2 regions of the Streptomyces sp. NPDC050485 genome follow, and region 2 is predicted to be linked to the other one. Evidence: riboswitches for the same ligand, from Rfam matches in the RefSeq annotation. Region 2 holds a riboswitch; the other holds the start of a gene.

The links. Region 2 has a riboswitch for S-adenosylmethionine ahead of ACIBK6_RS08410 (aminotransferase class V-fold PLP-dependent enzyme). Riboswitches for the same ligand answer to the same signal wherever they lie in the genome.
Region 1: linked by a shared signal. The riboswitch ahead of thrC (threonine synthase) and the one ahead of ACIBK6_RS08410 (aminotransferase class V-fold PLP-dependent enzyme) in region 2 are both predicted to bind S-adenosylmethionine.

The regions. Positions count from the first base shown of each region.
Region 1 covers NZ_JBITHR010000010.1:162,179-177,661, reverse strand. The annotation lists gene cdgB (diguanylate cyclase CdgB) at 1-206, shown strand, start outside; gene ACIBK6_RS21755 (CBM35 domain-containing protein) at 314-1,279, shown strand; gene ACIBK6_RS21750 (1-phosphofructokinase family hexose kinase) at 1,332-2,252, opposite strand; gene nagA (N-acetylglucosamine-6-phosphate deacetylase) at 2,324-3,469, opposite strand; gene ACIBK6_RS21740 (ROK family protein) at 3,469-4,416, opposite strand; gene ACIBK6_RS21735 (extracellular solute-binding protein) at 4,699-5,916, shown strand; gene ACIBK6_RS21730 (DUF3263 domain-containing protein) at 6,066-6,293, shown strand; gene otsB (trehalose-phosphatase) at 6,362-7,201, shown strand; gene ACIBK6_RS21720 (trehalose-6-phosphate synthase) at 7,219-8,721, opposite strand; gene ACIBK6_RS21715 (glucosyl-3-phosphoglycerate synthase) at 8,806-9,753, opposite strand; SAM riboswitch class I at 9,890-10,036, shown strand; gene thrC (threonine synthase) at 10,054-11,364, shown strand; gene ACIBK6_RS21705 (MoaD/ThiS family protein) at 11,396-11,671, shown strand; gene ACIBK6_RS21700 (cold-shock protein) at 12,071-12,274, shown strand; gene groL (chaperonin GroEL) at 12,727-14,349, shown strand; gene ACIBK6_RS21690 (DUF4097 family beta strand repeat-containing protein) at 14,598-15,341, shown strand; gene ACIBK6_RS21685 (hypothetical protein) at 15,319-15,483, opposite strand, start outside.
Region 2 covers NZ_JBITHR010000003.1:391,800-407,282, reverse strand. The annotation lists gene ACIBK6_RS08465 (cysteine desulfurase/sulfurtransferase TusA family protein) at 1-734, opposite strand, end outside; gene coxB (cytochrome c oxidase subunit II) at 1,008-1,973, shown strand; gene ctaD (cytochrome c oxidase subunit I) at 1,970-3,712, shown strand; gene ACIBK6_RS08450 (cytochrome c oxidase subunit 4) at 3,709-4,107, shown strand; gene ACIBK6_RS08445 (Ig-like domain-containing protein) at 4,220-5,473, shown strand; gene ACIBK6_RS08440 (hypothetical protein) at 5,476-5,877, opposite strand; gene ACIBK6_RS08435 (heme-copper oxidase subunit III) at 6,065-6,685, shown strand; gene ACIBK6_RS08430 (c-type cytochrome) at 6,751-7,560, shown strand; gene ACIBK6_RS08425 (Rieske 2Fe-2S domain-containing protein) at 7,557-8,606, shown strand; gene ACIBK6_RS08420 (cytochrome bc complex cytochrome b subunit) at 8,603-10,228, shown strand; gene trpD (anthranilate phosphoribosyltransferase) at 10,399-11,463, shown strand; SAM riboswitch class IV at 11,549-11,666, shown strand; gene ACIBK6_RS08410 (aminotransferase class V-fold PLP-dependent enzyme) at 11,917-13,314, shown strand; gene ACIBK6_RS08405 (Lrp/AsnC family transcriptional regulator) at 13,428-13,709, opposite strand; gene ACIBK6_RS08400 (rhomboid family intramembrane serine protease) at 13,706-14,455, opposite strand; gene ACIBK6_RS08395 (hypothetical protein) at 14,610-14,864, shown strand; gene ACIBK6_RS08390 (NYN domain-containing protein) at 14,910-15,483, shown strand, end outside.

The DNA of each region.
Region 1 (15,483 bases), on a different contig from region 2:
CGGACGCCGCCGACCTGGCGGTTCGGCTGCGCAACGCGATCATCCCGCCCATTCGCGTGGACGGCAGGGCGGTCCGGGTGGGGGCCAGTTTCGGCATCGGCTGGGCGAGCTGCGGGATGTCCGTGGAAGAGGTCCTGCGCTCCGCCGACCAGCGGATGTACATCGAGAAGCGGTCGCGTTCCAAGGTCCACCGCCGGGCCGGCTGATCGAACGGCCTCGGTCGGGTGTGGTCAAGCCCAGACGGGGCAGTCGCCCGTTCGGGGTAGGCTCGGCCGGTCGGCGACGGCTGGCGGACAGTGAGGAGTGACCCCGGATGACGACGCCCGGCAACAACGGCGCGAACACCCCCGAGGACGACGATCCGTTCGGCTACCTGTACGCGGACGGGCAGGCCTCAGGCGCCAACCCGCCCCGCACCGGTGGCGGCTACGGCTACCCCGGGCCGACAGTGGGGCAGCAGCAGCCCGGAGTCCCCAGGACGTCGTACAACCAGGTGCGCACGGTCGGTGAGCGCCAGTACGGACAGATCCCGCAGCAGCAGTACCAAGGGCCCCCGCAGCAGCAGTACGGGCAGCCGACCGCCCAGTACGCGGCGCCCGAGACCTACCCGGGCGGCGCCCCGCCCCGGCAGACCCCGCCGCCCCCGGCAACCCCGCAGGGGCGCGGCCCCAACACCAAGGGGCTGCTGATCGGCGCGGTCGCGGTGGTCGCGGCCGTCGTCATAGGCATCACCGTGGCGCTGGCCAGCAACAGCGACAACACGGCCAAGAAGAGCGACACCGCCAATCCTGGCAAGTCCGCTTCCAGCCAACCCGCGACGCCGAGCACCGACCCGTCGTCCTCGGCCTCCGCACCGGCCGCGCTCCCCAAGGACGACGCGGCGACGCTGACGCTCGGCGGCTCCGCGCAGGTCGGCACCAATGTGCCGGGCGCGCAGGGCACCGGCGGCGCGTTCGTCGGCAACTTCAACAACGTGGGCGCTTCGGTGACCTGGAAGCCCGACGTCCCGAAGGCCGGCTCGTACAAGCTGAACCTGCGCTACGGCGTGCCGGGCGCCGACGCGAACGCGACGATAACGCTCAACGGCAAGGCGCAGACCCGCCCGATGAACATGAAGAACTTCGCGGCCTCCCCGGCCGGCGACTGGGCCAAGGGCTGGCAGAGCACCTTCGCCATAGTGCAGCTCAACAAGGGCGCCAACGAGATCAAGCTGTCCTGCGAGCAGGGCAACCAGTGCCAGGCCAACCTTGACCAGATCTGGCTGACCCCCTCCTCCTGAGGAGGCCGCTTCCTCCCAAGGAGGACGCCTCCTCCTTGAGGAGGTCGCTCGTTCAGTGCGCGTGCCGGGTCACGCGCACTGAGCCGAGCAGTTCCTCGTACGCCTTCCGGTCGAACTCGCCCGCCGCGGGCGCCAGTACGGTCGCAGCCGACAGGGCCACCGCGCGCGTCAGGCGGCCCGGCCAGTCGAGCCCCTCGACCAGAGCGGACAGCAGCCCGGCCACCGCCGAGTCGCCCGCGCCCGTCGGATTGCCCTGGACGGCGGCCGGCGGGGCCGCCTGCCACAGCCCTTCGGGGGCGGCCGCGAGGAGGCCTTCGGGGCCGAGCGAGGCGACCACCGTGTGCGCGCCGCGCCGGCGCGCGTCCCCGGCCGCGCGCAGCGGCTCGCGCGAACCGGTCAGCTGGGCCAGTTCGGCGGCGTTGGGTTTGACCAGATCGGGCCGGGCCGCGATGCCACGGCGCAGCGGCTCGCCGCTGGTGTCCAGGAGCACCGGCACCTTCGCGGTACGGGCCTGGCGCACCAGCTGGGCGTACGCACCGACCGGCAGCCCCGGCGGCAGACTCCCGCACAGCGCCACCGCGTCGGCGTCGGCGAGCAGCCGCTCGTACGTCGCGAGGAAGGCGTCCCACTCGGCGGGCGAGACGAGCGGGCCCGGCTCGTTGAGCTGGGTGGTGTCGCCGCTCCCCGCGTCCACCACGGCGATCGTGCGGCGGGTGGCGCCCTCGATGGGGACGAGCGCGTCGACGGGCGCGAGGTCCGCGAGCAGCGCGCGCAGCACCTCGCCGCTCGGGCCGCCCACGAACCCCGTCACGACTGTCTCGTGCCCGAGCGCGGCGAGCACCCGGGCGACGTTGAGCCCCTTGCCGCCGGGGCGTTCGGTGACCTCTTCGACGCGATGGCTCGCGTGCGGTACGAGGGCGGGGACGCGGTAGGTGATGTCGAGCGCGGTGTTCAGCGTGACGGTCAGAATCACGGGGTGATCATGCCAAACGGACGGCGGCAGGCCCAGACCCCGAACTGCCGCCGCGCCAAAACCGGGTGTAATCAGCCGAGTTGCGGCTCAACCACCCAAGCGCCCTTGCGCAGCACGCCCTTGACGGTGAACTCGGCGTCCAGGACCACCAGGTCGGCGTCCTTGCCGGGATCGAGCGAGCCCACCTTGTCGTCGATGCCGAGCAGCCGGGCCGGATTGGCCGAAAGTGCCCGCACCGTGTCCTCGACCGAGATGCCGTCGATCGTCACCGAGCGCTTGAACGCGCGGTCCAGGGTGAGCGTGGAGCCCGCGATCGAACCGCCCTCCACAAGCCGCGCCACGCCTTCCTTGACCTCGACCTCCAGCGGGCCCAAGTGGTAGAGGCCGTCGCCGAACCCGGCCGCGTCCATGGCGTCCGTGATGAACGCGACCCGGTCCGCGCCCTTGTGGCGGAAGGCGAGTTCGAGGGCCGCGGGGTGCAGATGCGTACCGTCGTTGATGAGCTCGACGGTGATCCGCTCGTCCTCCAGGAGGGCCGCGATCGGGCCCGGCTCGCGGTGGCCGAGCGGGGGCATCGCGTTGAAGAGGTGGGTGGCGACGGTGGCACCGGCGTCGATCGCCTCGACGGTCTGCTCGTACGAGGCGTCGGTGTGGCCGATCGCCGCGACGACGCCGTGCTCGGCGAGCAGGCGTACGGAGTCGAGGCCGCCGGGCAGTTCGGTGGCGAGCGTGAACATCTTCGCGGTGCCGCGCGCGGCGTCCATCAGCTTGCGGACCTCGGCCGGGTCCGGGTGGCGCAGCAGGTCCTCGCTGTGCGCGCCCTTGCGGCACGGCGAGATGAACGGGCCCTCGAAGTGGATGCCGGCCAGCTCGCCCTGCTCGACCAGTTCGGAGAGCAGCCCGGCGCGCTGGGCCAGGACGTCCATCTCGCCGGTCACCGTGGAGGCGACCACCGTGGTCGTGCCGTGCAGCCGGTGGGTGTGGAGGCCCTTGAGTACGTCCTCGACCGTGCCGTTGGTGAACGAGGCGCCGCCCCCGCCGTGGTTGTGCATGTCCACGAAGCCGGGCACGACCCAGTGGCCCGACAGGTCGAGGGACGGCGCGCCGTCGGGGGCCGCCCCGGCGATGGCCGTGCCGTCGACGATCACGCGGCCGTTCTCGACGACCCCGGTCGGGAGGACGACGCGGGCGCCGGAGAGAACTTTCGATGCGGCCATCAGGCGGTTACCTCACTGGAGTCGGTGGTCGTGGCGACGAGGTCCCAGGCGAGCAGCCCCGCGCCCAGGCATCCGGCGGTGTCCCCGAGGGCCGCCGGGACGATCTCGGGCAGCTTCTGGAACGTCACGCGCTCCTCGACGGCGGCCCGGAGCGGTACGAACAAGGTTTCCCCGGCTTCGGCGAGTCCGCCACCGATGATCAGCGTGCGGGGGTCGAGCAGGGTGAGCGCGGTGACCAGGCCATCGGCGAGCGCGTCGACCGCGTTCTGCCACACGGCGATCGCCCGCGGGTCGCCGGACTCGACGGCCTTGGCGCAGTCGGCGGCGTCCGCGTCCGGATCGCCGCTCGCCCGAGCCCAGGCCAGCGTCACCGCGGAGGCGGAGGCCAGGCGCTCCAGACAGCCCCGCTGGCCGCAGGGGCAGGCGATGCCTCCGGGGCGTACGACGATGTGGCCGATCTCCCCGGCGAAGCCGTGCGCGCCCGGCTCGACCCGGCCGTCGATGCCGATGGCGCCCGCGATCCCGGTGCCGAGCGGCACGAACAGGAAGCGGTCGGCGCCCTTGCCCGCGCCGATCCGGCCCTCGGCGAGGCCGCCGGTGCGCACATCGTGGCCGAGCGCGACCGGCACGCCCCGCAGCCGCTCGCTGAGCAGCCGGCGCATGGGTACGTCGCGCCAGCCCAGGTTGGCCGCGTACGCGGCGATCCCGTTCTCGGCGTCGACGATGCCGGGCACGGCGACCCCGGCCGCGACGGCGCTTTCGCCGAAGTGCTCCTCCCCGTACGCCCGCAGATCGGCGGCGAACGCGAGGATCGACTCGACGACGGCGTCGGGCCCGCGCTCCCTGCCGGTGGGCCTGCGCGCCTCGTGGAGCAGCGTGCCGTCCACCCCGACCAGGGCGGCCTTCATCCCGGTGCCGCCCACATCCAGGGCGATGACGTGTCTCACGGGGGACAGTCTCGCGCCAACACCCACTAAAGGTCTAGTCCACTCGCCGGATGGAGTAGAAAGCGCTTTCCCCGCTCAAATTTCTCCAATGTACTCTTGCACCGGGCGTTGCGGAAGCGATATGCGACTGGTGTAGACCTCATGCCCCCGTATGAGGGAAAATCGCAGCTCACAACAGGACGTCACGGGGGACCGACTGGATCCGCCAGGATCACAACGAGGGTGGGATAGCGCGTGCAGCGGCGCTTCTTGGGCTTGACCGCGGCAGTGGCCGCATTCGGCATGACGGCAGTGCTCTCGGGGTGCGGCGGGCAGAGCGGATCCGGCAGCGTCACCCTCAAGCTGGTGGCGGCGGACTACGACATCGCAGGCGGCGGCAGTACGAAGACGTACTGGGACAAGGTCGTCGCAGACTTCGAGAAGAAGAATCCCGGCATCAAGATAGACGTGTCGATCTTCTCCTGGGACGTGGTCGATGCCAAGGTCGCCGAGATGGTGAAGGCGGGCCACGCCCCCGACATCGCGCAGATCGGCGCGTACTCGGACTACGCGGCGACCGGCAAGCTCTACAGCGTCGACCAGCTGCTCTCCATCCCCGTGCAGGCCGACTTCCTGTCGTCGCTCGCGGACGCGGGCCAGGTCAAGCGCGTCGCGTACGGCATGCCGTTCGTGGCCTCCACCCGGCTGCTCTTCTACAACCAGACGCTGTTCGACGAGGCGCACATCAAGGCGCCGACGACCTGGGCCGAAATAGCGTCCGACGCCAAGGCGCTCAAGGCCAAGGGTGTGAAGACCCCCTTCGCGCTGCCGCTCGGCAGCGAGGAGTCGCAGGCCGAGACCATGATGTGGATGCTCAGCGGCAACGGCGGCTACACGAACTCGGTCGACGGGTACGACATCGACTCGCCCGAGAACGTCCAGACCTTCGACTGGCTGAAGACCAACCTGGTCGAGCCCGAGCTGACCGGTCCGGTCGCCCCCGCCAAGCTCAACCGGCAGGCCGCGTTCGACGCGTTCGCCAAGGGTGAGGTGGGCATGCTCAACGGCCACCCCTCGCTGATGGAGCAGGCCAAGAAGAAGGGCATCAAGTTCGGCATGGTCCCGCTGCCCGGGCCGAACGGCCCGGCCAAGGCGGCGATGGGCGTCGCCGACTGGATCATGGGCTTCAAGCAGAGCGGGCACCGGGCGCAGATCGGGAAGTTCCTCGACTTCACGTTCTCCGACCAGAACGTGCTGAACTTCGCCGACCAGTACGACCTGCTGCCCTCCACGGTGTCGGCGTCGACGGCACAGTCGGCGGACGCCAAGTACAAGGACCTCAAGCCGTTCCTGGCCGCCCTGCCGACGTCCGTGCTGCCTCCGGTGGGCAAGACGTCGTGGCCGAAGGTGAGCGAGACGGTGAAGAAGAAGATCGGCGCGGCGGTTACGCCGGGCGGCTCGCCGAAGTCGGTACTTCAGGACATCGCGAAGGTGGCGACGGACGCGGAGAACGCGGAATAACCCTGGGTTCCTTGGGGCTCCGCCCCAAACCCCCCGGGGGCTCCGCCCCCGGACCCCCGCTCCTCAAACTCCCCCAAGGCCTAAAGGGCCAGGGGGACCCCCATGAGAGGCTTGATTTTTGCCGACCGGCCCCGGATACGGTGGGCGGTATGAGTGAGTTGGACGACCGCGCGCAGGCCGTGCTCCGCATGGAGGGGCGGTCCTGGCCCACCCCGGGTGCCAAGGAACGAGCCATCCGCGAGGAGCTCGGCATCTCGCCCACCCGCTACTACCAGTTGCTCAACGCCCTCCTCGACGACACCCGCGCCCTCGCCCACGACCCGGTCACGGTCAACCGCCTCCGCAGGGTCCGGGACGAGCAGCGGAACCGCCGCTGAGGGGCGCGCCCCGTTGCGCCATACGTGCACCCGCCCCCAGCGGCCCGCACCCCGATAGGGTCGGGCGCATGGGCAGCCAATCGCACCCCTTGCCGACCCCCGCCACCCAGTCCGGCCGCGACGGGCTCGCCGCGATCGTCGCGCGGCCGGAGCGGGCCGTCATCGCGCTCGACTTCGACGGCACGCTCGCCGAGATCGTCGCCGACCCGGAACAGGCCCGCGCCCACCCCGACGCCGTTCCGGCGCTCACCGCGCTGGCCCCCCACGTGGCCTCCGTCGCCGTGGTCACCGGCCGGCCGGCCGGGGTCGCGGTCCGCTACGGCGGCTTCGCGGGCGTACCCGGCCTGGAGCACCTCGTGGTCCTCGGCCACTACGGCGCCGAACGCTGGGACGCGGTCACCGGCACCGTCCACACCCCCGCCCCCCACCCCGGCGTGGCCGCCGCCCGCGCCGAACTCCCCGGGGTCCTCGACTCCCACGGCGCCTGGCGCGGCACCTGGGTGGAGGAGAAGGGCCAGGCCGTAGCGGTCCACACCCGCCGGGCCCAGGACCCCGAGGCCGCCTACGAGGCCCTCCGCGAACCCCTGGCCGACCTCGCGACCCGCCACGGCCTGGTCCTCGAACCAGGCCGCCTGGTACTGGAGTTGAGGCCCCCCGGCATGGACAAGGGGGTGGCGCTGGCCGCGTACCTGCGAGAGGTCGGCGCCGAGTCCGTCCTGTACGCGGGCGACGACCTGGGCGACCTCCCCGCCTTCGCCGCCGTGGAAAAGCTCCGCTCGGACGGAACCCCGGGCGTGCTGGTGGCCGCCGACACGATAGTCCCCGAACTCTCCGACAGGGCCGACCTGTTGCTGAACGGCCCGGCGTCGGTAACGACGTTCCTGCGGACTCTGGCCACCCATATGTAGCCGGGGAGCCCGGTGGCTCATCCTGCTGCCAGCGCCTCCAGCTGCTCCAGGAACCACCGCCGGGGCGACACCGCCGTCCCCGCCGCAGCGAGCCGCTTCGTCCGCTCCCCCCGCTCCCCGTCCCCCATGGACAGCGCCGAGTGCAACGCGGCAGCCGTCCCCGTCACGTCGTACGGGTTCACGACCAGCGCGTCCTCCCCGAGCTCCGCACACGCCCCCGCCTCCCGCGACAGCACCAGCACGCACCCCGCGTCCGACACCACCGGCACCTCCTTCGCGACGAGGTTCATGCCGTCCCGGATGGGGTTCACCAGGGCGACGTCCGCGAGCCGGTACGCGGCGAGCGAACGCGCGAAGTCGTCCTGGACGTGCAGCACGACGGGGGTCCAACTTGCCGTCCCGTACGCCGAGTTGATGTCGGCGGCCACCCGCGCGACCTCCGCCGTGTAGTCCCGGTACACCGCGAGGTCCTGCCGCGAGGGATACGCGAAGGCGACGTGCACGACCCGCTCCCGCCACTCGGGGTGCGCATCCAGCAGATGCCGGTACGCGTGCAGCCCCCGCACGATGTTCTTGGACAGCTCGGTGCGGTCGACCCGCACGATCGTCCTGCGGCCCGCCCCGATCTGCTCGCGCAGCGCCGCCATCCGCTGCGCCACGTCCGCCTCGCGCGAGCGCCGCCGCAGGAAGTCTCCGTCCGCGCCCAGCGGGTACACCGCGATGTCCGTCTCGTGCGGCGCCCGGCCGGGCACGGTGTGCCGGATCCAGTGCCGCCCCTCGCCGGACGGAACGAACGCCTCCGTCCGCTGCCCCTCGCCGGACGGAATGAACGCATCCGTCTCGGCAGGGAGCGTGGCCGTCACCGTGTTCATGAACGCGCCCGCCCACCGCCGGGTGAGGAACCCCAGCCGGTCCGCGCCGAGCATCCCCCGCACCAGCTGCCCCGCGATGTCGTCCGGCAGCATCCGGAAGTAGTCCACCGGCGCCCACGGCGTGTGCGAGAAATGCCCGATCCGCAGGTCGGGGCGGAGCTCGCGGAGCATCCCCGGCACCAGCGCCAGGTGGTAGTCCTGCACCAGGACCCGCGCCCCGTCCCCGGCCGCCGCCGCCAGCGCCTCGGCGAACGCCCGGTTGTACGCCTCGTACGAAGCCCACTGCCGCCGGAACTCCGCGTCGAAGACCGGCTCCAGCGGCGTCTGGTACAGCATGTGGTGGACGAACCACAGCACCGAGTTCGCGATGCCGTTGTACGCCTGGGCGAACACCTCCGGGTCGATGTCCAGCATCCGGACACCTTGTTCACCCACGCCCCGCCGCACTGCCTCGCGGTCGCCGTCCCCGAGCGCCGCGCACACCCACAGCGACTCCACCTCGTCGCCGATCGCGCTGAGCCCGGAGACGAGCCCGCCCCCGCCCCGCTTCGACTCCAGCGAACCGTCCTCCTTGAGGACGTACGAGACGGGGCCGCGGTTGGACGCGACGAGTACCTGGACCTTGGGGGTGGCGTGCGCGGAGACCATGAGCGGAACCTAGCCCGCCGCGCAATCGCCCAAACACGCGTACGCCCGGCCCGGGGGGCGGTATCCGGCCGTCCTTCCCGGCCCCTACGCGGCGCGGTGGAGCGGGTACTCCTCGATGTCCCGCATCGGCGGCCGCTCCTCGGTGTCCACGGCGTACGTGCGCGGTACGAAGCCGTGCTCGCCCCGCTCGAACTGGGTCAGCTCGGGGCGCACGAGATGGCCCCGGGACAGGCGGAGCTGGGCGGTGCGGTAGATCGCGGCGGCCATCCGGCCGAGCGCTTGGCCGTCCTGGTGGCGGTGCTTGCGTACCCCGACATCGACCTGCGCCAGCGCGTCGAGGCCCACCGTGTGCAGCGCGTCGACCAGCAGGGCGAGCTCCACTCCGTACCCGACGGGGAACGGCAGCCGTTCCAGGAGCGAGCGCCGGGCCGCGTACTCTCCGCCCAACGGCTGGACGAATCCCGCCAGTTGGGGCCAGTGCAGGTTGAGCAGCGGGCGCGCCACCAGCTCGGTGACCCGGCCGCCCTGACCGGCCGCCTCGCCGAGCGGGCGGTCGTACATCGCCTTGACGAAGTCCACGTCCGGGTCGGTGAGGAGCGGCCCGACGATCCCGGACACGAACGCCGGGTCGAAGTCCTTCAGGTCGGCGTCGATGAAGCACACGATGTCGCCGCTGGTCACCAGGAGCGAGCGCCACAGCACCTCGCCCTTGCCGGGCAGCGCCGGTATCCGCGGCAGGATCGCGTCCCGGTGCACGACCCGCGCGCCGGCCGCCGCCGCGACCTCGGCCGTACGGTCGGTGGAGCCGGAGTCGATCACGACCAGCTCGTCCACGAGCGGCGTCTGCCCGGTCATCAGGGTGCGGCGGATCGCGCCGACGATGTCACCGACCGTAGCTTCCTCGTCAAGGGCGGGCAGGACGACGCTGACGGTGGCTCCGCCCTTGTGCTTCGCGGCCATGATCCGGTCCAGCGGCCGCTCGGCCGCGGACCAGGAACGCCTGCTCAGCCAGCGTTCCACCTCTTCCAGCACGGTCCCCGGCCTCCTCATGTGATCCATCTCGCGGTTCGGACGGCTATCTCAACCGTCCAGGGCTTCGGTTACAGTCTTGAACAACGCGGATGACCGTCGCATGTCGGGGGTCGTCACCACGCTGACAATCGAATACCGCTCATCCAGAGGGGCAGAGGGAAACGGCCCGTTGAAGCCCCGGCAACCCTCCAGTCGGTTCTCGTCGATCAAGACAACGAGGCCACCGGCTAGGGAAGGTGCCAAATCCGTCTCATGGCGACGTTCGCCATGAGGAAGATGAGGAGAAAGGGCCTCCCCTCCATGTCTGCACAGACTGTTGAAAGCCGCACCTCTGTCGACACTTCGGTCGATACCTCTGTTGATCTCGGTCCGGCGTCCGGGCTTTCCTGCCGCGAGTGCGGCCAGCGCTTCGAACTTGGCCCGATCTTCGCCTGCGAACTGTGTTTCGGACCGCTCGAAGTGGCTTATGACCTGCCGCTCGGCGACCCCGAGGCGCTGCGCAAGCGGATCGAGGCCGGCCCCGAGAACATCTGGCGCTACGCCCCGCTGCTCCCCGTCCCCGCCGACGTGGCCGACAAGCCGAACCTGAACCCCGGCTTCACCAAGCTCGTCAAGGCCGAGAACCTGGCGCGCGAGCTGGGCGTCGAGCCCGGCAAGCTGTTCGTCAAGGACGACTCCGGCAACCCGACGCACTCCTTCAAGGACCGCGTCGTCGCCCAGGCCCTGGAGGCCGCCCGCGCCTTCGGCTTCACCACGCTCTCCTGCTCCTCCACCGGAAACCTCGCGGGCGCAGTCGGCGCCGCCGCCGCGCGGGCCGGATTCCGCTCCTGCGTGTTCATCCCGCACGACCTGGAGCAGGGCAAGGTCGTCATGGCCGCGGTGTACGGCGGCGAGCTCGTCGGCATCGAGGGCAACTACGACGACGTCAACCGCTTCTGCTCCGAGCTCATCGGCGACCCGCTCGGCGAGGGCTGGGGCTTCGTCAACGTCAACCTGCGCCCGTACTACGGCGAGGGTTCCAAGACGCTGGCGTACGAGATCTGCGAGCAGCTCGGCTGGCGGCTGCCGGACCAGCTGGTCATCCCGATCGCCTCGGGCTCCCAACTCACCAAGATCGACAAGGGACTTCAGGAGCTCATCAAGCTCGGCCTGGTCGAGGACAAGCCGTACAAGATCTTCGGCGCGCAGGCCGAGGGCTGCTCGCCGGTGTCGACCGCCTTCAAGGCCGGCCACGACGTCGTACGCCCCCAGAAGCCCGACACCATCGCCAAGTCCCTGGCGATCGGCAACCCGGCGGACGGCCCGTACGTCCTGGACATCGCCCGCCGCACCGGCGGCGCGGTGGAGGACGTCAACGACGAGCAGATCGTCGACGCCATCAAGCTGCTCGCCCGCACCGAGGGCATTTTCGCGGAGACGGCGGGCGGGGTGACGGTGGGCGTCACGAAGAAGCTCATCGAGGCCGGTCTCATCGACCCGTCCCTCACTACGGTTGTTCTCAACACGGGTGACGGCCTCAAGACGCTCGACGCCGTGGCCCCGACCACCGGCCCGACCGCGACGATCCGCCCGAGCCTGGACGCGTTCCGCGACGCGGGCCTCGCCCACTGAGCCACTGCCGAACGACTAGGAGCACCGAACCATGAGCGTGAACGTCCGCATCCCCACGATTCTCCGCACCTACACCGGCGGTCAGGCCGAGGTGCCGGCCGAGGGCGGGACCCTCGCCGAGGTCATCGCCGACCTGGAGAAGAAGCACACCGGGATCGCCGCGCGCGTCCTGGACGACCAGGGCAAGCTGCGCCGCTTCGTCAACGTGTACGTCAACGACGACGACGTGCGCTTCGAGCAGGGCCTTCAGACCGCCACGCCCGAGGGCGCCGGAGTCTCGATCATCCCGGCCGTCGCCGGAGGCTGATCCGTCGCGCGTTTCCCCCGAATTGCCCTCTCCGCACGAGAAGCGGAGGGGGCAATTCTGCATGGTTGATCGCGGTACAGTTGGGAAGGCCCCTTCGCTTCGTGTGCCAAGTGCATATGAGAACGCGACAACATGGGGTCAAAGTGTGCGAGCCATTTGCTCCTTAAGTGCACTTTGCCCGGCCCGACTTGCCCCGGAATGTTGAATTCATGGCATTCCGCTCTCCGAGTGTGCCCGGAATTCTCGTCCGATTGACCTGTTGCAGAGGGCAGTTGGGCAGATACATTCAGCCGCGGTCGACGCGTTCCGGCGCACACCCTCTCCTGTCGGAGGGTGGAGGTCTGACCCGGGTCCGCGAAGTGCGGTCCCGTGCAAGGGCCAGTAATAGGGGAGTTAGGCATGGCTCAGGGCACCGTCAAGTGGTTCAACGCGGAGAAGGGGTACGGCTTCATCGCGGTCGACGGTGGTGCGGATGTTTTCGTCCACTACAGCGCGATCCAGATGGACGGCTACCGCACCCTTGAAGAAGGTCAGCGAGTCGAGTTCGAGATCTCGCAGGGCCAGAAGGGTCCGCAGGCGGACATGGTCAAGCTCGCCGTCTGATCTCGGCGCGATCGACCACCGACGCACTCACGCATGAGGGGGGCTGCCCAAAAGGGTGGCCCCCCTCACGCGTTCCTCCGTCCCAGGGGGCTGCCCCTTCAGGGGCGCGGGGAACTGCGCGACCAGCCACGCACGGTCCGCAGGCGTATTCCCCGAAGCCCCTCCGGAGTTTGAGGAGCCGGGGCGTGGGGGCGGAGCCCCCGCCGGTGCCGGGTCGCAGCCGAGGGAGGCCGACAGAGGACCCGGGTTCAAGAGACTCGCTTGCACTCGCAGGGGCCGAGTGCTAATCATTGGCGTTAGCACTCTCCCAGTGAGAGTGACAGAACTTGGATCGGGTCAGTGAGGCCCGCAGGCCGGGTGGGGCAAGGAACCACAAGGGCTGCAGGCCGTCCGTCGCGGGCACCGGCACGGTCCACGAAGAACGCCACCCCTGTCCGGGAGGACCACTTCACATGGCCAAGATCATCGCGTTCGACGAGGAGGCACGGCGCGGTCTCGAGCGCGGGATGAACCAGCTCGCCGACGCCGTCAAGGTCACCCTTGGCCCCAAGGGCCGCAACGTCGTCCTCGAGAAGAAGTGGGGCGCCCCCACGATCACCAACGATGGTGTTTCCATCGCCAAGGAGATCGAGCTCGAGGACCCGTTCGAGAAGATCGGCGCCGAGCTGGTCAAGGAAGTCGCCAAGAAGACGGACGACGTCGCCGGTGACGGTACGACCACCGCGACCGTCCTGGCCCAGGCCCTGGTGCGCGAGGGTCTGCGCAACGTGGCCGCCGGCGCCAACCCGATGGCCCTCAAGCGCGGCATCGAGAAGGCCGTCGAGGCCGTCTCCGGCGCCCTGCTTGAGCAGGCCAAGGACGTGGAGACCAAGGAGCAGATCGCCTCCACCGCCTCCATCTCCGCCGCCGACACCCAGATCGGCGAGCTCATCGCCGAGGCGATGGACAAGGTCGGCAAGGAAGGCGTCATCACCGTCGAGGAGTCGCAGACCTTCGGTCTTGAGCTTGAGCTCACCGAGGGCATGCGCTTCGACAAGGGCTACATCTCGGCGTACTTCGCCACCGACATGGAGCGTATGGAGGCGTCGCTCGACGACCCGTACATCCTGATCGTCAACTCGAAGATCAGCTCGGTCAAGGACCTGCTGCCGCTCCTTGAGAAGGTCATGCAGTCCGGCAAGCCGCTGCTGATCATCGCCGAGGACGTCGAGGGCGAGGCCCTGTCGACCCTGGTCGTCAACAAGATCCGCGGCACCTTCAAGTCCGTCGCCGTCAAGGCTCCGGGCTTCGGCGACCGCCGCAAGGCCATGCTCGGTGACATCGCCATCCTCACGGGCGGCACGGTCATCTCCGAGGAGGTCGGCCTCAAGCTGGAGAACGCCGGTCTCGACCTGCTCGGCCGCGCCCGCAAGGTCGTCATCACCAAGGACGAGACGACGATCGTCGACGGTTCCGGTGACAGCGAGCAGGTCCAGGGCCGCGTCAACCAGATCCGCGCCGAGATCGAGAACAGCGACTCGGACTACGACCGCGAGAAGCTGCAGGAGCGCCTGGCGAAGCTCGCCGGCGGTGTTGCGGTCATCAAGGCCGGTGCCGCGACCGAGGTCGAGCTCAAGGAGCGCAAGCACCGCATCGAGGACGCCGTTCGCAACGCGAAGGCGGCCGTCGAGGAGGGCATCGTCGCCGGTGGTGGCGTGGCTCTGCTCCAGGCTTCCTCGGTCTTCGAGAAGCTGGACCTGGAGGGTGACGAGGCGACCGGCGCCAACGCCGTGAGGCTCGCCCTGGAGGCCCCGCTGAAGCAGATCGCCGTCAACGGTGGTCTTGAGGGCGGCGTCGTCGTGGAGAAGGTGCGCAACCTGGCCGTCGGCCACGGTCTGAACGCCGCCACGGGCGAGTACGTCGACATGATCGCCGAGGGCATCATCGACCCGGCGAAGGTCACGCGCTCCGCGCTGCAGAACGCCGCCTCCATCGCGGCGCTCTTCCTCACCACCGAGGCCGTCATCGCCGACAAGCCGGAGAAGGCCTCTGCGGGCGCTCCGGGCGGCATGCCGGGCGGTGACATGGACTTCTGATCCCTCACGGATCAGTAGCTCCATAAAGCGGCACAGCAGTACAAGCGGTACGAAGCTGTACGCCGAGGGCGGTATCCCCATCAAGGGGGTGCCGCCCTTCGGCTTTTCCGACCCCAGGGGGTACGGAAAAGTGGAAGGGCAGTAGGGGTGCTGGGTTCATGGCGGGAGCCTTCGGACCCGGTTACGTTGGTGATCAACGGCGGCAGCAGCCCGAACCGCCCCAACTGACCGACACCCGGGGGACTTTCATGCGTACCACACAGCTGCGGATCCGCTCCATCGCGGCCGTGACCCTCACCGCGCTCGCGGTCGGCGCGCTGGGCGCGTGCGACGTCGTGAACGACAAGGTGTTCAAGGACGACAGCAAGGTCTCGCAGAAGATCACCTCGGTACGCATCGACACCAAGTCCGGGGGCGTACGGCTCCGGGGCAAGGAAGGCCTCGCCAAGGTGTCCCTGCACCGTGAGGTCACGTACCGCGGTACGAAGCCGGAGGGCTCGACGTATCGCGTCGAGAACGGCGTTCTGGTGCTCAACGACTGCGGCTCGCACTGCTCGGTGGACTACACGGTCGACGTCCCGGCCGGGATCCCGGTGACCGGCTCGGCCAAGGCGGGCGGCATGAAGCTGTCGGCGGTGGGCGAGGTGAAGGTGTCCACCAGCGACGGGGAGATCATCGTGGACGGGGCGAACGGACCCGTCGACGTCCACACCACCAACGGCTCGATCAAGGCCGGCGGCCTGAAGGGCACGGGCATCAAGGCGCAGACCTCCAACGGCTCGATCTCCATCACCCCGGCGATCGCCCAAGACGTCCGCGCGCAGACGTCCAACGGCAGCATCAGCGTCACCGCCCCGTCCGGCCCGTACCGGGTCTCCGCCCAGACCCACAGGGGCGGCAAGAACATCGGCATCGCGGACAACCCGTCCGCCGCGCACCACCTGGACCTGACCACCAGCAACGGCGAGATCACGCTGAAGTCCACCAAGTAGACAGCCCTGTGGGAGCCCTCTCGGGTCGTCGGGTCGCTGCCGCGCGGGCTTCGGCAGCATGGGCGCGGACCCTGTCGGACGGGAGAGCGGCGCGGGGTAGGCGTGGTTCGCCTCGGCAGGAGGCGCACTCACCGCCCGGCAG
Region 2 (15,483 bases):
AGCGAAGCCGCCGCCGCGACGATCGCGGGGATGTTCTCGAAGCCCGCCGCGCGCCCCGACTCCCGCTCGTCCGCGGGCCCTTGAGGCGCGAACCGGACGCCCTTGCGCACCACGAGGAGCCCGACTCCTGCCGGTCCGCCCCATTTGTGGGCGCTCGCCGCGAGGATCGACCAAGGGCCCTCGACCGGCCCCCAGGCCAGCGACTGCGCCGCGTCCACCAGCAGCGGCACCCCGGCCGCCCGGCACGCCCCGGCCACCTCGGCGACCGGCTGGAGGGTGCCCACCTCGTGGTTGGCGGACTGCAGGCAGGCGAGCGCGGTGTCCGGGCGGAGCGCCGCGGCGTACGTCTCGGCCCAGACCCGTCCGGTACGGTCCACCGGCACCTCGGTCACCGAACCGCCGCCGGACTCGTGGGAGGCCGCCGAATGCAGGACCGAGGAGTGCTCGACGGCGGACACCACCAGGTGCCGGCCGACACGCCGACGCCCGGACAAGGATCCGTAAATTCCGGAGTGCACCGCGTGCGTACCCGAACTGGTGAAGGTGAGCTCGTCCGGGCGGCAGCCGACGGCGTCCGCGGCGGCCTCCCGCGCCGCGTCGAGCAGCAGCCTGGCCCGCCTGCCCTCCCGGTAGAGCCGGGCCGGATCGGCCCACCCCTCGTCGAGGGAGGCTTGCAGGGCCTGGTGGGCGACGGGGTGCAGGGGGGCCGAGGAGGCCGCGTCGAAGTAGGGCACCCGGCCACGCTAACCCCGGCCCGCCGCCCACCGCCCGAGGGGCGATGCGAGGGGGCGTCAGATGGGGCCCGGAGGCCGGGATTCCGCCGGGGCGCCACCCCTTCGGTGACTCGGACGGCGCGTTGGGCACCCTCCCCGCGCGACCCCAAATAGCGTCCAGTAGGGTTTGGTCCGCATAAACATCCAAACCCCTGCCCGCGTGCCAGGGCGGCGACCGACCAGCGAGACGGCCGTAGCCGACCAGCGCGGGCGAGACTCTCGGGAAGGCGCTACGTGAGTCCCAACGGCTCCGACCGCTCGTCGCGGCGCCCGATGCGGCGGAAGCTGCCGCAGGTGCTGACTGCGGGCCTGGTCCTGGCGACAGCATCCGGTTGCTCGTACAACTGGAAAGACTTCCCTCGACTTGGTATGCCCACTCCGGTGACGGACGAGGCTCCCAGGATCCTGTCCCTCTGGCAGGGCTCGTGGGCGGCTGCGCTCGCCACGGGCGTGCTGGTCTGGGGCCTGATCCTGTGGAGCGTCATCTTCCACCGGCGCAGCCGCACCAAGGTCGAGGTACCCCCGCAGACCCGGTACAACATGCCCATCGAGGCGCTGTACACCGTGGTCCCGCTCATCATCGTCTCGGTGCTCTTCTACTTCACCGCACGCGACGAGTCGAAGCTCCTTGAGCTGTCCCCGAAGCCCGCCCACACCGTCAACGTGGTCGGCTATCAGTGGAGCTGGGGCTTCAACTACGTCGAGGACGTGCCCGGTGTGAAGGGCGACGCCAAGACGGACAAGAACCTGGCCGCGATCCCGGACCGGTTCAAGACCGCGTTCCCGGCGAACGCGGGCGGTGTCTACGACGTCGGTATCCCCGGCACGCGTAACCCGCAGACCGGTAACCCCGGTCCGACCCTGTGGCTGCCCAAGGGCGAGAAGGTCCGCTTCGTGCTGACCTCGCGCGACGTCATCCACTCCTTCTGGATCGTGCCGTTCCTCATGAAGCAGGACGTCATCCCGGGTCACACCAACTCCTTCGAGGTCACGCCGAACCAGGAAGGCACCTTCCTGGGCAAGTGCGCCGAGCTCTGCGGCGTCGACCACTCGCGCATGCTCTTCAACGTGAAGGTCGTCTCCCCGGAGCGCTACCAGCAGCACCTCAAGGAGCTGGCGGCGAAGGGCCAGACCGGCTACGTGCCGGCGGGCATCGCTCAGACCGACCCCGCCAAGAACGCGGAGACGAACAAACTGTGAGCATCCTCAACGAATCTCAGGGTGCCGCGGCAGCAGACGACTCGTACGAGAACGAGCTGCCGGTCCGGCGCAAGCAGCCGGGAAACGTCGTCATCAAGTGGTTGACCACCACTGATCACAAGACGATCGGCACGATGTACCTGGTCACGTCGTTCGCGTTCTTCTGCATCGGCGGCATCATGGCGCTCTTCATGCGCGCCGAACTCGCCCGTCCCGGCACGCAGATCATGTCGAACGAGCAGTTCAACCAGGCGTTCACGATGCACGGCACGATCATGCTGCTGATGTTCGCGACGCCGCTGTTCGCCGGATTCGCGAACTGGATCATGCCGCTGCAGATCGGCGCGCCCGACGTGGCGTTCCCGCGGCTGAACATGTTCGCCTACTGGCTCTACCTGTTCGGCTCGACGATCGCGGTCGGTGGCTTCCTCACCCCGCAGGGCGCGGCCGACTTCGGCTGGTTCGCCTACTCCCCGCTGTCGGACGCGGTCCGCTCGCCGGGCGTCGGCGCCGACATGTGGATCATGGGTCTGGCCTTCTCCGGCTTCGGTACGATCCTCGGCTCGGTCAACTTCATCACCACGATCATCTGCATGCGTGCCCCTGGCATGACGATGTTCCGGATGCCGATCTTCGTGTGGAACGTCCTGCTGACCGGTGTGCTGGTCCTGCTGGCCTTCCCGGTCCTGGCGGCCGCGCTGTTCGCCCTGGAGGCGGACCGCAAGTTCGGTGCCCATGTCTTCGACGCCAGTAATGGCGGCGCGATCCTGTGGCAACACCTCTTCTGGTTCTTCGGCCATCCAGAGGTGTACATCATCGCCCTGCCATTCTTCGGAATCATTTCCGAAGTGATCCCGGTGTTCAGTCGAAAGCCGATGTTCGGCTACAGCGGCCTCATCGGCGCCACCATCGCGATCGCGGGTCTGTCCGTGACCGTGTGGGCGCACCACATGTACGTCACCGGTGGCGTGCTCCTGCCGTTCTTCTCCTTCATGACGTTCCTCATCGCCGTGCCGACAGGCGTGAAGTTCTTCAACTGGATCGGCACGATGTGGAAGGGCTCACTGTCCTTCGAGACACCCATGCTGTGGGCCGTCGGCTTCCTGATCACCTTCACCTTCGGTGGTCTGACCGGCGTCATCCTGGCCTCGCCGCCGATGGACTTCCACGTCTCCGACTCGTACTTCGTCGTCGCGCACTTCCACTACGTCATCTTCGGCACCGTGGTCTTCGCGATGTTCTCCGGATTCCACTTCTGGTGGCCGAAGTTCACCGGAAAGATGCTGGACGAGCGGCTCGGCAAGATCACCTTCTGGACCCTGTTCGTGGGCTTCCACGGCACGTTCCTGGTGCAGCACTGGCTGGGTGTCGAGGGCATGCCGCGTCGTTACGCCGACTACCTGGCGGCGGACGGCTTCACCGCCCTGAACACCATCTCGACGATCTCCTCGTTCCTGCTCGGCCTGTCGGTCCTGCCGTTCTTCTACAACGTCTGGAAGACCGCCAAGTACGGCAAGAAGATCGAGGTCGACGACCCGTGGGGCTACGGCCGTTCGCTGGAGTGGGCGACCTCCTGCCCGCCGCCGCGGCACAACTTCCTCACGATGCCGCGCATTCGCTCCGAATCGCCGGCGTTCGACCTGCACCACCCGGAGATCGCGGCTCTCGACCAGCTCGAGAACCACGGCGACGTCCACGGTGACAAGATGCTCGCCGGTGGCAAGGAGGCCGGGAAGTGAAGATCCAGGGCAAGATGTTCCTGTGGCTGTCCGCCTTCATCCTGATCATGGCCGTCGTGTACGGCGTGTGGTCGAAGGAAGCGGCCGGAACCACCGCGCTCTTCATGGCCTTCGCCCTGAGCGTCATGATCGGCTTCTACCTGGCCTTCACGGCCCGGCGGGTCGACGTGGGTGCCCAGGACGACTTGGAGGCCGACGTCGCGGACGACGCCGGTGAGGTCGGCTTCTTCGCGCCGCACTCCTGGCAGCCGCTCTCGCTCGGCATCGGCGGCGCCCTGGCCTTCCTCGCGATCGCCATGGGCTGGTGGCTGCTGTACTTCTCGGCGCCGCTGATCCTGGTCGGTCTCTACGGCTGGGTGTTCGAGTACTACCGCGGCGAGAACCAGAACCAGTAGTTCCGCGCCCGCCGCACCATGAGGGGCCCGTCATCTCACGTATGAGGTGACGGGCCCCTCGTTTGCAGTCACCCGGCGCGCTGGATCTGACGAATCTTCATACCGTGTGGTCATGAGCCACGCACCGCGTATCCGCACCGTACTGAGCTGCACCCTCCTGGTCCTGTCCCTCGGTGTGGGGGCGACGGGGTGCGGCGGGCCGGACGGCAACCCGCTCTCGGCCAAGCCGTACGACGCGGCCGGACAGGTGGTCTACAACGGCCCGGCGGGCAGTCAGAAGGCGGATCCCGGCAAGCCCCTGGAGATCACCGCCAAGGGCAGGGGCAGCCGTCTGACCGACGTCACGGCCGTCGACGGCAACGGACGCTATCTGGGGGGCGAACTCGCAGCCGACGGCAGCCGCTGGCACTCCACCGCCCCGCTGGTGGCCGGCGCGCACTACACCGCCAAGGTCTCCACGGAGGACGAGGACGGCTCCCCAGGGCTGCGCACACTGACGTTCGACACCGCGGCGGTCAAGGACGCCGTGGAGGTCGAATTCGGCCCGGACGCGGGCAAGTACGGCGTCGGCCAGCCCATCACCGCGGAACTCAGCAAGCCGGTCAAGGACAAGGCGGCCCGCGCGATCGTCGAACGCGCCCTGAGGGTCGAGTCCACGCCCAAGGTGGAGGGCAACTGGCACTGGGTGGGCGACAAGATGCTGCACTACCGCCCCAAGGAGTACTGGCCCACCCACGCCACCATCAACGTCCACTCCAACCTGGAGGGCGTGAAGATCGCCGACAAGCTGTACGGCGGCCCCGGCAAGCCGCTAAAGATCACCACCGGCGACCGCATCGAGGCCATCACCGACGCCGCCGGGCACTACATGACGGTCAAGCGGAACGGAGAAGTGATCAACACCATTCCGGTCACCACCGGAAAGCCCGGATTCTCCACCCGCAACGGCGTCAAGGTCGTCCTGGGCAAGCAGTACTTCGTACGCATGCGCGGGGACACCGTCGGCATCTCGTCGAGCAGTTCGGACGGGTACGACCTGCCGGTCTACTACGCGACCCGGGTCACCTGGAGCGGGGAGTACGTGCACGCCGCGCCCTGGTCGGTCGGCTCGCAGGGCGCCGAGAACGTCAGCCACGGCTGTACGGGCATGTCCACCGGCAACGCCGCGTGGTTCTTCGAGACCATCAACGAGGGCGACATCGTCAAGGTCGTCAACAGCATCGGCGAGGACATGACGCCCTTCGACAACGGGTACGGCGACTGGAACATGTCGTGGGACGAGTGGCGCCAGGGCAGCGTCCTGCAGGCCGACCTCAAGGCCGGGCAGAGCCGTGCGAACTCCGCCCGGCTGCGGCCGGGAGTGTGAGCTCAGGCACCCACGGCCAGCCGCTTGCGCAGCAGGGAGGCCAGTGCCCCGGCGAATTCGACCGGTTCGACGGGGAGGGTCACCGCGGCGTCCGCGCGGCTCCAGGTGGCCAGCCAGGCGTCCTGCGGGCGGCCCATGAGGAGGAGTACCGGAGGGCACTGGAAGATCTCGTCCTTGAGCTGCCGGCACACGCCCATACCGCCCGCGGGGACCGCCTCGCCGTCCAGGACGCAGACGTCGATACCGCCGCGGTCCAGCTCCTTGAGGACCGCCGGCAGCGTCGCGCACTCCAGGTACTCGACCGGCGGCAGGTCCGACGCGGGCCTGCGCCCGGCCGCGAGCCGTACCTGAGCCCGGGTGTTCGCGTCGTCGCTGTAGACCAGAACGGTGGCGCTCGACTGCATGGATCCTCCGAAGGTCCGGCGTTTTCGCCGGCGTTGGCTCATGAACCGATGCGCGGATGCTACTCCGTCCGACTGCCCGTCAACACCGGTTCGGACGGCCCTTCGATGGGCCGTACGGGCCCTGCATACGGCGCTGACACACCGAACGGCACCCCCCGGAGTGAGGGCGGGATAAGCGACCGACATAATGTCGGTCGTGGCGACAGCAACGACAGTAGAAACCGGGCACGCGCACCCGTCGGTCAATCGGCCGAACCTCACCAGCGTCGGAACCATCATCTGGTTGAGTTCCGAGCTGATGTTCTTCGCGGCCCTCTTCGCGATGTACTTCACTCTGCGATCGGTAACGGGTGCCGCGCATTGGTCAGAGAAGGCCTCGGCCCTGAACCTTCCGTTCTCGGCGACCAACACCACGATCCTGGTGCTCTCCTCCCTCACCTGCCAGCTCGGCGTCTTCGCCGCGGAGCGGGGCGATGTGAAGAAGCTCCGCACCTGGTTCATCATCACGTTCGTGATGGGTGCGATCTTCATCGGCGGCCAGGTCTTCGAGTACACCGAGCTGGTGAAGAAGGACGGCCTCTCGCTGTCCTCGGACCCGTACGGCTCGGTGTTCTACCTGACCACGGGCTTCCACGGACTGCATGTGACGGGCGGTCTGATCGCCTTCCTGCTGGTTCTCGGCAGGACGTACGCGGCCAAGAGGTTCACCCACGAGCAGGCGACAGCCGCCATCGTCGTGTCCTACTACTGGCACTTCGTCGATGTCGTCTGGATCGGCCTCTTCGCCACGATCTACCTGATCCAGTAATCCGGGCCCGTAGGTCCGCACCACATCCAGCATCGACGCAGAAGATCCTGACACCGGGGTAATCCGTGAAAAAGCTCTCCGCACGACGACGCCATCCGCTGGCGGCGGTCGTCGTCCTACTCCTCGCGCTGGCGGCCACCGGGGGGCTGTACGCCACGTTCGCGCCCGCGGGCAAGGCGCAGGCTGACGAAACCGCCCAGTCCCTCGCCATCGACGAGGGCAAGAAGCTCTACTCCGTCGGCTGCGCCAGCTGCCACGGAACCGGCGGTCAGGGCACCACTGACGGCCCGTCCCTGGTCGGCGTCGGCTCGGCCGCCGTGGACTTCCAGGTCGGCACCGGCCGCATGCCGGCGCAGCAGCCCGGCGCGCAGGTGCCGAAGAAGAAGGTCATCTACTCGCAGAGCGAGATCGACCAGCTCGCGGCGTACGTCGCTTCGCTCGGCGCCGGCCCCATCGCGCCGACCAAGGAGCAGTACAACCCGAACGGTGCGGACATCGCCAAGGGTGGCGAGCTGTTCCGCACCAACTGCGCCCAGTGCCACAACGTCACGGGTGAGGGCGGTGCCCTGACCAACGGCAAGTTCGCCCCCAGCCTGGCGGACGTGGACCCCAAGCACATCTACGAGGCCATGCAGACCGGCCCGCAGAACATGCCGTCCTTCCCGGACACGACGATGCCGCAGAAGCAGAAGCAGGACATCATCTCCTACCTGCACGCGGTCAACAGTGACCAGACCCCGAGCCCGGGCGGGCTCAAGCTGGGCGGGCTCGGTCCGGTCAGCGAGGGTCTGTTCGGCTGGATCTTCGGTCTGGGTGCCCTCATCGCAGTAGCCATCTGGGTCGCGGCCCACACCGCTAAGGCCAAGAAGTCATGAGTAGCCAAGAGAATTCCGAGAACCTGCCCGAAGCGCAGGCCACCGCGCACGGCGCGGTAGAGCGGGCGGACGACCCGTTCGCCGACCCGGGACTGCCGGCCCACAAGCCGCGCATCCAGGACATCGACGAGCGGGCGGCCAAGCGCTCCGAGCGCGCGGTCGCGTTCATGTTCCTCCTGTCGATGGTCGCGACGGTCGCCTTCATCGCCTCGTACGTGACGTTCCCGTCCGACAAGATCATCTACATCTTCCCGTTCGGGCACGTCAGCGCGCTGAACTTCTCCCTGGGTCTGACCCTGGGCGTCGCGCTGTTCTGCATCGGCGCGGGCGCGGTCCACTGGGCCCGCACCCTGATGTCGGATGTCGAGATGCCGGCCGAGCGTCACGAGATCGCGGCCCCGCCGGAGGTCAAGGCGCAGGTACTGGCCGACTTCAAGCAAGGCGCGGCCGAGTCCGGCTTCGGCCGACGCAAGCTGATCCGCAACACCATGTTCGGCGCGCTGGCCATGGTGCCGCTCTCCGGTGTGATGCTCCTGCGCGACCTGGGCACGCTGCCCGAGGACAAGCTGCGGCACACCATGTGGTCCAAGGGCAAGGCCCTGATCAACATGAACACCAACGAGCCGCTGCGTCCCGAGGACCTGACGGTCGGTTCGCTCACCTTCGCCAAGCCCGAGGGCCTGGAGGAGAGCGCGCACGACTTCCAGACGCAGATCGCCAAGGCCGCCCTGATGCTCGTCCGGATCAAGCCGGAGGACATCAAGGACAAGCGCGAGCTCGAATGGTCGCACCAGGGCATCGTCGCGTACTCGAAGATCTGCACCCACGTCGGCTGCCCGATCTCCCTGTACGAGCAGCAGACGCACCACGTGCTCTGCCCGTGCCACCAGTCCACCTTCGACCTCTCCGACGGCGCCCGCGTCATCTTCGGCCCGGCCGGTCACGCCCTTCCGCAGCTGCGGATCGGTGTGAATGACGAGGGATACCTCGAAGCGCTCGGCGACTTCGAAGAGCCCGTCGGTCCTGCCTTCTGGGAGCGCGGATGAGCACCACGACAGACGCACGGCGCGAAGCGCCCGCCGGTGAGCGGATCGCGGACTGGGCGGACGGCCGGCTCGGGATCTACTCCCTGGCCAAGGCCAACATGCGCAAGATCTTCCCGGACCACTGGTCCTTCATGCTCGGCGAGATCTGCATGTACAGCTTCATCATCATCATCCTCACGGGTGTGTATCTGACGCTGTTCTTCCACCCGAGCATGAACGAGGTCGTCTACGACGGCTCGTACGTGCCGCTGCAGGGCATGAGCATGTCCGAGGCGTTCAACTCGACCATGCACATCAGCTTCGATGTGCGCGGTGGTCTGCTGATCCGGCAGATCCACCACTGGGCGGCGCTGATCTTCCTCGCCGGCATGTTCGTGCACATGATGCGCGTGTTCTTCACGGGCGCGTTCCGCAAGCCGCGTGAGGTCAACTGGCTGTTCGGCTTCCTGCTGTTCGTCCTGGGCATGTTCACCGGCTTCACCGGTTACTCGCTCCCGGACGACCTGCTCTCCGGCACCGGTGTCCGCTTCATGGAGGGCGCGATCCTCTCCATGCCGGTGGTCGGCACGTACATCTCGTTCTTCCTCTTCGGCGGCGAGTTCCCCGGCGGGGACTTCGTGGCCCGGTTCTACTCGATCCACATCCTGCTGCTGCCGGGCATCATGCTCGGCCTGATGGTGGCTCACCTGATCCTGGTCTTCTACCACAAGCACACCCAGTTCGCGGGTCCGGGACGTACGAACAAGAACGTCGTCGGCATGCCGCTGCTCCCGGTGTACATGGCCAAGGCCGGAGGCTTCTTCTTCCTGGTCTTCGGTGTCATCGCGGCCATCGCGGCGATCGCCACGATCAACCCGATCTGGGCGATCGGCCCCTACCGTCCGGACCAGGTGTCCACCGGTGCGCAGCCCGACTGGTACATGGGCTTCTCCGAAGGCCTGATCCGTGTCATGCCGGGCTGGGAGATCAACCTCTGGGGCCACACGCTCGTCCTGGGTGTGTTCATCCCGCTGATGATCTTCCCGCTGGTCCTCGCGACCATCGCGGTCTACCCGTTCATCGAGTCCTGGGTCACCGGCGACAAGCGTGAGCACCACATCGCGGACCGGCCGCGCAACGCCCCGACGCGCACCGCGTTCGGCGTCGCCTGGATCACTTGGTACATGGTGCTGCTCATGGGTGGTGGAAACGACCTCTGGGCGACCCACTTCCACCTGTCGATCAACGTCATCACCTGGTTCGTCCGGATCGCGTTCTTCGTCGCACCGGTCCTGGCGTTCGTCGCCACCAAGCGGATCTGCCTGGGTCTGCAGCGGCGCGACGCCGAGAAGGTGCTGCACGGGCGCGAGTCCGGCATTATCAAGCGGCTGCCGCACGGTGAGTTCATTGAGGTCCACGAGCCGCTGGACGCCGGTGCGCGCTACAAGCTCACCGCGCACGAGCAGTACAAGCCGGCCGAGATCGGCCCGACGGTCGACGAGAACGGTGTCGCCCGCAAGGTGTCGCGGACGCAGAAGCTCCGCGCCAAGCTCAGCAAGGGCTACTACGGCGAGGGAAGCCAGATCCCCAAGCCGACGGCCGCGGAGTACGAGGAGATCACGAGCGGCCACGGCCACCACTGATCCCTGCTTGACCTGACGGTCGCCACAACCGAGGCTCCGGCCCGGCCCCATCACGGGGGCCGGGCCGGAGTCTTTTCCGCGTCCGCACTGCGGGCACGGACGCGGACCGCCCCGCGCCTCTCGATAGGCTGGCGGGCGGTATCCCGTCCTTTTGACCACCAGGAGCGAGCATGAGCGCTGTTACCCCCACCGGAGGCGACACCGTGGCGGCCTACTCCTGGCCGGGTGTCCTGGACTCGCTGCTGAGCGGCGCCGACCAGAGCGCGGACGCGACCGCCTGGGCGATGGACAAGATCATGCGCGGCGAGGCGACGAACGCCCAGATCGCGGGCTTCATGGTCGCGCTGCGCGCCAAGGGCGAGACGGTCGCCGAGATCACCGGTCTGGTACGCACCATGTACGCGCACGCCAACCTGATCGAGGTGCCGGGCCCGAGCGTCGACATCGTCGGCACCGGCGGCGACGGCGCCAAGACCGTCAACATCTCCACCATGTCGGCGATCGTGGTCGCCGGCAGCGGCGCCAAGGTCGTCAAGCACGGCAACCGCGCGGCCTCCTCCTCCAGCGGCGCCTCCGACGTCCTGGAGAAGCTCGGCGTCAATCTGAACCTGTCGCCGAAGCGGGTGGTGGAGGTGGCCGAGGAGGCCGGGATCACCATGTGCTTCGCGGTGAAGTTCCACCCCGCGCTGCGGTATGTGGCCGCCGCCCGCAAGGAGTTGGGCATCCGCACCACGTTCAACGTCCTGGGCCCGCTGACCAATCCGGCGAGGGTACGGGCCCAGGCGACCGGTGTCGCCGACGCGCGGATGGCGCCCATCGTGGCGGGCGTGCTCGCCGAGCGCGGCTCGTCCGCGCTGGTCTTCCGCGGTGACGACGGCCTCGACGAGCTCACCACCACCGCCACCTCCCGGGTGTGGGTGGTGCGCGACGGCGCGGTCCGCGAGGAGAGCTTCGACCCGCGCGACGTCGGCATCGAGATCGCGCCCATCGAGGCGCTGCGCGGCGGGGACCCCTCGTACAACGCGGAGGTCGTCCGCCGGCTGCTCACGGGCGAGCGGGGGCCGGTGCGGGATGCGGTGCTGCTGAACGCGGCGGCCGCGCTTGTCGCCCTCGAACCGGGCGAAGGGCCGCTCGCGGCGCAGATCGGGGCCGCGATGGCCCGGGCCGCCGAGTCCATCGACTCGGGAGCCGCCCGGAGCGTCCTGGAGCGGTGGGTCGCGGCCAGCAACGCCTGAGCCGTACATCCTGTGACGCAGGGCGCAGTCCAGATCGCGGACTGCGCCTTGCGCACGTCGGGACCTGTGGCAGGATGCTGTTCAAGGTCATGAGTGACAGCGATTTAGGCCCCGGCTCGCTGTCCGGCAACCCTCCGTCCGTGGCGGGGTGCCCCGGGTGAAGACCAGGTCGTAGGCAGCAAGGCCTACGGCAAGCGCGGACCCCTGGACATCATCGGATGTCACAGCCCTGGGGTCCTGGTCCTCAAGGGAGCAGTCTCGTGAGCAAGCGAATGCGATAGGGCGTACCGCCCCTTTCTTCACCACCCTCCACGCCGTCCTTCTCCGGGCTGCGTGTTCGAGGTCAACACCCGTACGCGGCAAGGCAGTCGACCCCCCTCCAGCGAGGCCGGGGCACGCCGTCGCACCCGGGATCCGAAGTCAACTCGCCTTTTCCTGCCGGGAGATACCGCCATGTCCGCACGCCCCGCCGCCACCGCTTCCGTCACCGCCCCCCGCACCGACGAGTCCGCCGACCCCTGCTGTGCCGCGCCGCTGCCGGTGCTCGGCCGCGATGTCACCGTGCCGCTGGTCACCGGCGGCGAGGTGACCTACGCCGCCCTCGACTACGCGGCGAGCGCGCCCGCGCTGCAGCGGGTCTGGGACGACGTCGCCGCGTACGCCCCGTACTACGGCAGCGTGCACCGCGGGGCCGGCTACCTCTCGCAGCTCTCCACCGACCTGTTCGAGAACAGCCGGGCGACGGTGGCGGAGTTCCTCGACTGCCGCCCCGGCGACCAGGTCGTCTTCACCCGCTCCACCACGGACTCGCTGAACCTGCTCGCCCGGGTGCTCCCGGCCGACTGCCAGGTCTTCGTCTTCGAGACCGAGCACCACGCCTCGCTGCTGCCGTGGCGCGACGCCCGCGTGACGTACCTGAACGCGCCGCGCACCCCGCAGCAGGCCGTCGAGACCCTGGAGCGCGCGCTGGCCGACCGCGACCCCTATGGCCCCGCGCTCGTCTGCGTCACCGGCGCGTCCAACGTCACCGGTGAGCTGTGGCCGGTGAAGGAACTGGCCGCCGCAGCGCACGCGCACGGCGCCCGCATCGTGCTCGACGCCGCCCAGCTGGCGCCCCACCACCCCGTCTCCGTACGGGAGTTGGACGTCGACTGGATCGCCTTCTCCGGGCACAAGCTGTACGCGCCGTTCGGCTCGGGCGTGCTGGCCGGCCGCGCGGACTGGTTCCAGGACTCCGAGCCGTACCTCGCGGGCGGCGGCGCCTCGAAGAAGGTCGCTCGACGCAGCGACGGCGGCGTGGACGTGGAGTGGCACACGACGGCCGCCCGCCACGAGGCCGGTTCGCCCAACGTCATCGGCGTGTACTCCATCGCCTCCGCCTGCAAGGCGCTCACCGAGGCGGGCTTCGACTCGCTGGTCGAGCGGGAGCGGCAGCTGATCGCGAAGGTGCGCGAGGGGCTCGCGACGGTGCCGGAGGTGAGGGTCCTCTCGCTCTTCGGCGACGACGCGCCCCGGGTCGGCGTCATCTCGTTCGTCGTCGAGGGCTGGAACAGCTCGCACTTCGCGGCGGCGCTCTCGGCGGAGTACGGGATCGGCGTGCGGGACGGGCTCTTCTGCGCCCACCCGCTGGTGCGCACGCTGCTCGGGAGCGACCCGCAGGACCCGGGCGAGTGCGGCGCCCCGGAGGCCGAGCCGGGCGAGCGCTCCCTGAACGCGATCCGGGTCAGCTTCGGGGCCGGGACGCCGGACGAGCACGTGTCCCGTTTCGTCGGGGCGGTGCGCGAGCTGGTCACCGAGGGTGCGAAGTGGCAGTACCGCACGGAGGCCGGCCGCTGCGTCCCGGCGGTGTAGTGCCGGGACGCTTCTGGGCCAGGGGGCAAAATCAAGCCCCTCCGGCGTTTGAGGAGCGGGGTCCGGGGCGGAGCCCCGAGGGGGTTTGGGGGCGGAGTCCCCGAGGGGGTGGGTCAGGAGTCCAGGCCGATGGCGAACGCTGCTTCCAGGTCGTGCTGGGAGTACGTGCGGAACGCCACATGCGTGTCCGTGGCCTCGACGCCCGGGATCTTGCTGATGCTGCCGGGGATGATGTCCGCCAGGTCGTCGTGGCGGGCCACCCTGACCAGCGCGATCAGGTCGTAGGTACCCGTCACCGAGTACACCTCGCTGACGCTTTCGAGGGCCGCGATCGATTCCGCGATCTCGGGAATCCGGTCCACGCTGGTCTTGATGAGCACGATCGCGGTGATCACGGCTGGCTTTCTCCCTCGGTGGCGGCCGCACCCGCGGGCTTCACGGGCTTTCGGCGTTTCACTCTATCCGTCCGGCGGAAACGGGCCCATGCGTAGAGGAAGCCGAGGCCGAAGCCGACGAGGTGGGCGAGGTAGGCCACCCCGGGCCCGGCCGCCTGGCTGCGGATCGCCAGCCACTGCAGGGCGAACCAGAAGGCCAGGACGATCCAGGCGGGAAAGCGCAGCGGCAGGAACAGCAGGAACGGGAAGATGCTGGTCACCCGGGCGCTGGGGAAGAGGCAGAGGAAGGCGCCGAGGACGGCCGAGATGGCCCCGGACGCCCCCACCAGGGTCTGCTCCGAGTCGGCGTGTGCCGCCGCGTACGCGAACAGGGCCAGATAGCCGCTCCCCAGGTAGAACAGGACGAACTCCACCCGGCCCAGGCGTTCCTCGGTCATCGCGCCGAAGACGTACAGGAACAGCATGTTGCCGAGCAGGTGCAGCCAGCTGCCGTGCACGAACAGGGCGGTGAGCGGGGTGAGCAGGGCGTGCGGCCGGCCCGTGAGGAGTTGCCCGGGGATGACGCCCCAGCGGGCGAAGTAGCCGCTCTGGGCGCTGAGGATCGCGTCGCCGGTCCCGTAGACCGGGTTGAGACCGGAGGCCGGGCCGACCACGAAGAGCAGACAGCACGCGGTGATCAGCCCGTACGTCACCGTCGGGCCCCGCACCGCACCCTTGACGATCGCCGCTCCCCGCCACTTGACCATGGGGAGAGAATGGCCCAAAAGGGGCTATCGGTACAGACCGCCTCGCCGTGTCGGCGGTCGGCGGGTAGGCCGTAGGGTTACGGGCAGTACTCCCGCAGTTCGACGGCGCACCGCGAGATCCTGGACCATGGAAGTGGAAAGAGGACGGCACCACATGACCACCGTTCCCCAGCCGACCGCCGACACCCGGTGGCGCTGCACGCTCTGCGGAAACCTCACCCGTTTCGATGTCACCCGCTCGTCGAAAGTGGTCGAGTACGTCCATCTGGACCTCGCCGGAGAGCCCACGGTGGAGGAACGCGAGGTGGTCAGTGAGACCATCGAGTCGGTCCGCTGCCGGTGGTGCAACGCGGTGGACCGGATCGAGTTGGTGGACCGGCCGGGTACCGACTCGGCGAGCGTTTCCTGAGGAGTGCTCCGCAAGCGGTACGGATGACAGTTGGGGTGACGGATTGTGGAGCGTGCAAGCGGTGCTGAACCGGCCGCTTCGGCCGGTGACGGCCCCGCCGAGGTGCTCGACCGCCCGCTGCCCGAGGGCGTGCGGCGCCGGGTCGTCGCCTTCGTCTCGGAGGCGTTCGGCGGCCTGACCATCGCCGAACTGCCCGGACAATTGCGGCAGTACGCCCGTTTCACCCCGACCCGGCGCGCCAAGTTCGCCGGCAACGCGATGGCCGCCGCCCTGGAGAGCGACCCGGTGTTCCGCCAGCGCATCGGCGAGCGGCTCAAGGAGTCCCAGCCGGAGCTCGCGGGGGCCGTCGAGGCGGGCTCGCCGCCCGCGGCCGCCGACCCCGTGGACGTGGCGGCCGTCGCCTATGTGCTGCGCCCCACCGGCTGGGTGAAGCTGGTCGCCGCGGCCGGCGAGGAGGCCCAGCGGGCGGACGCCGAGCGGGCCGACGAGGAGGGCCGGCGCGAGCTGGACCGGCTGCGCGAGGAACTCGCCGAGGCGCGCGCCCAGATCAAGTCCGAGAACGAACAGCTGCGGACGGAACTGGCCGCGGCACGCAAGGAAGCCGAAACGCTCCAGCGCA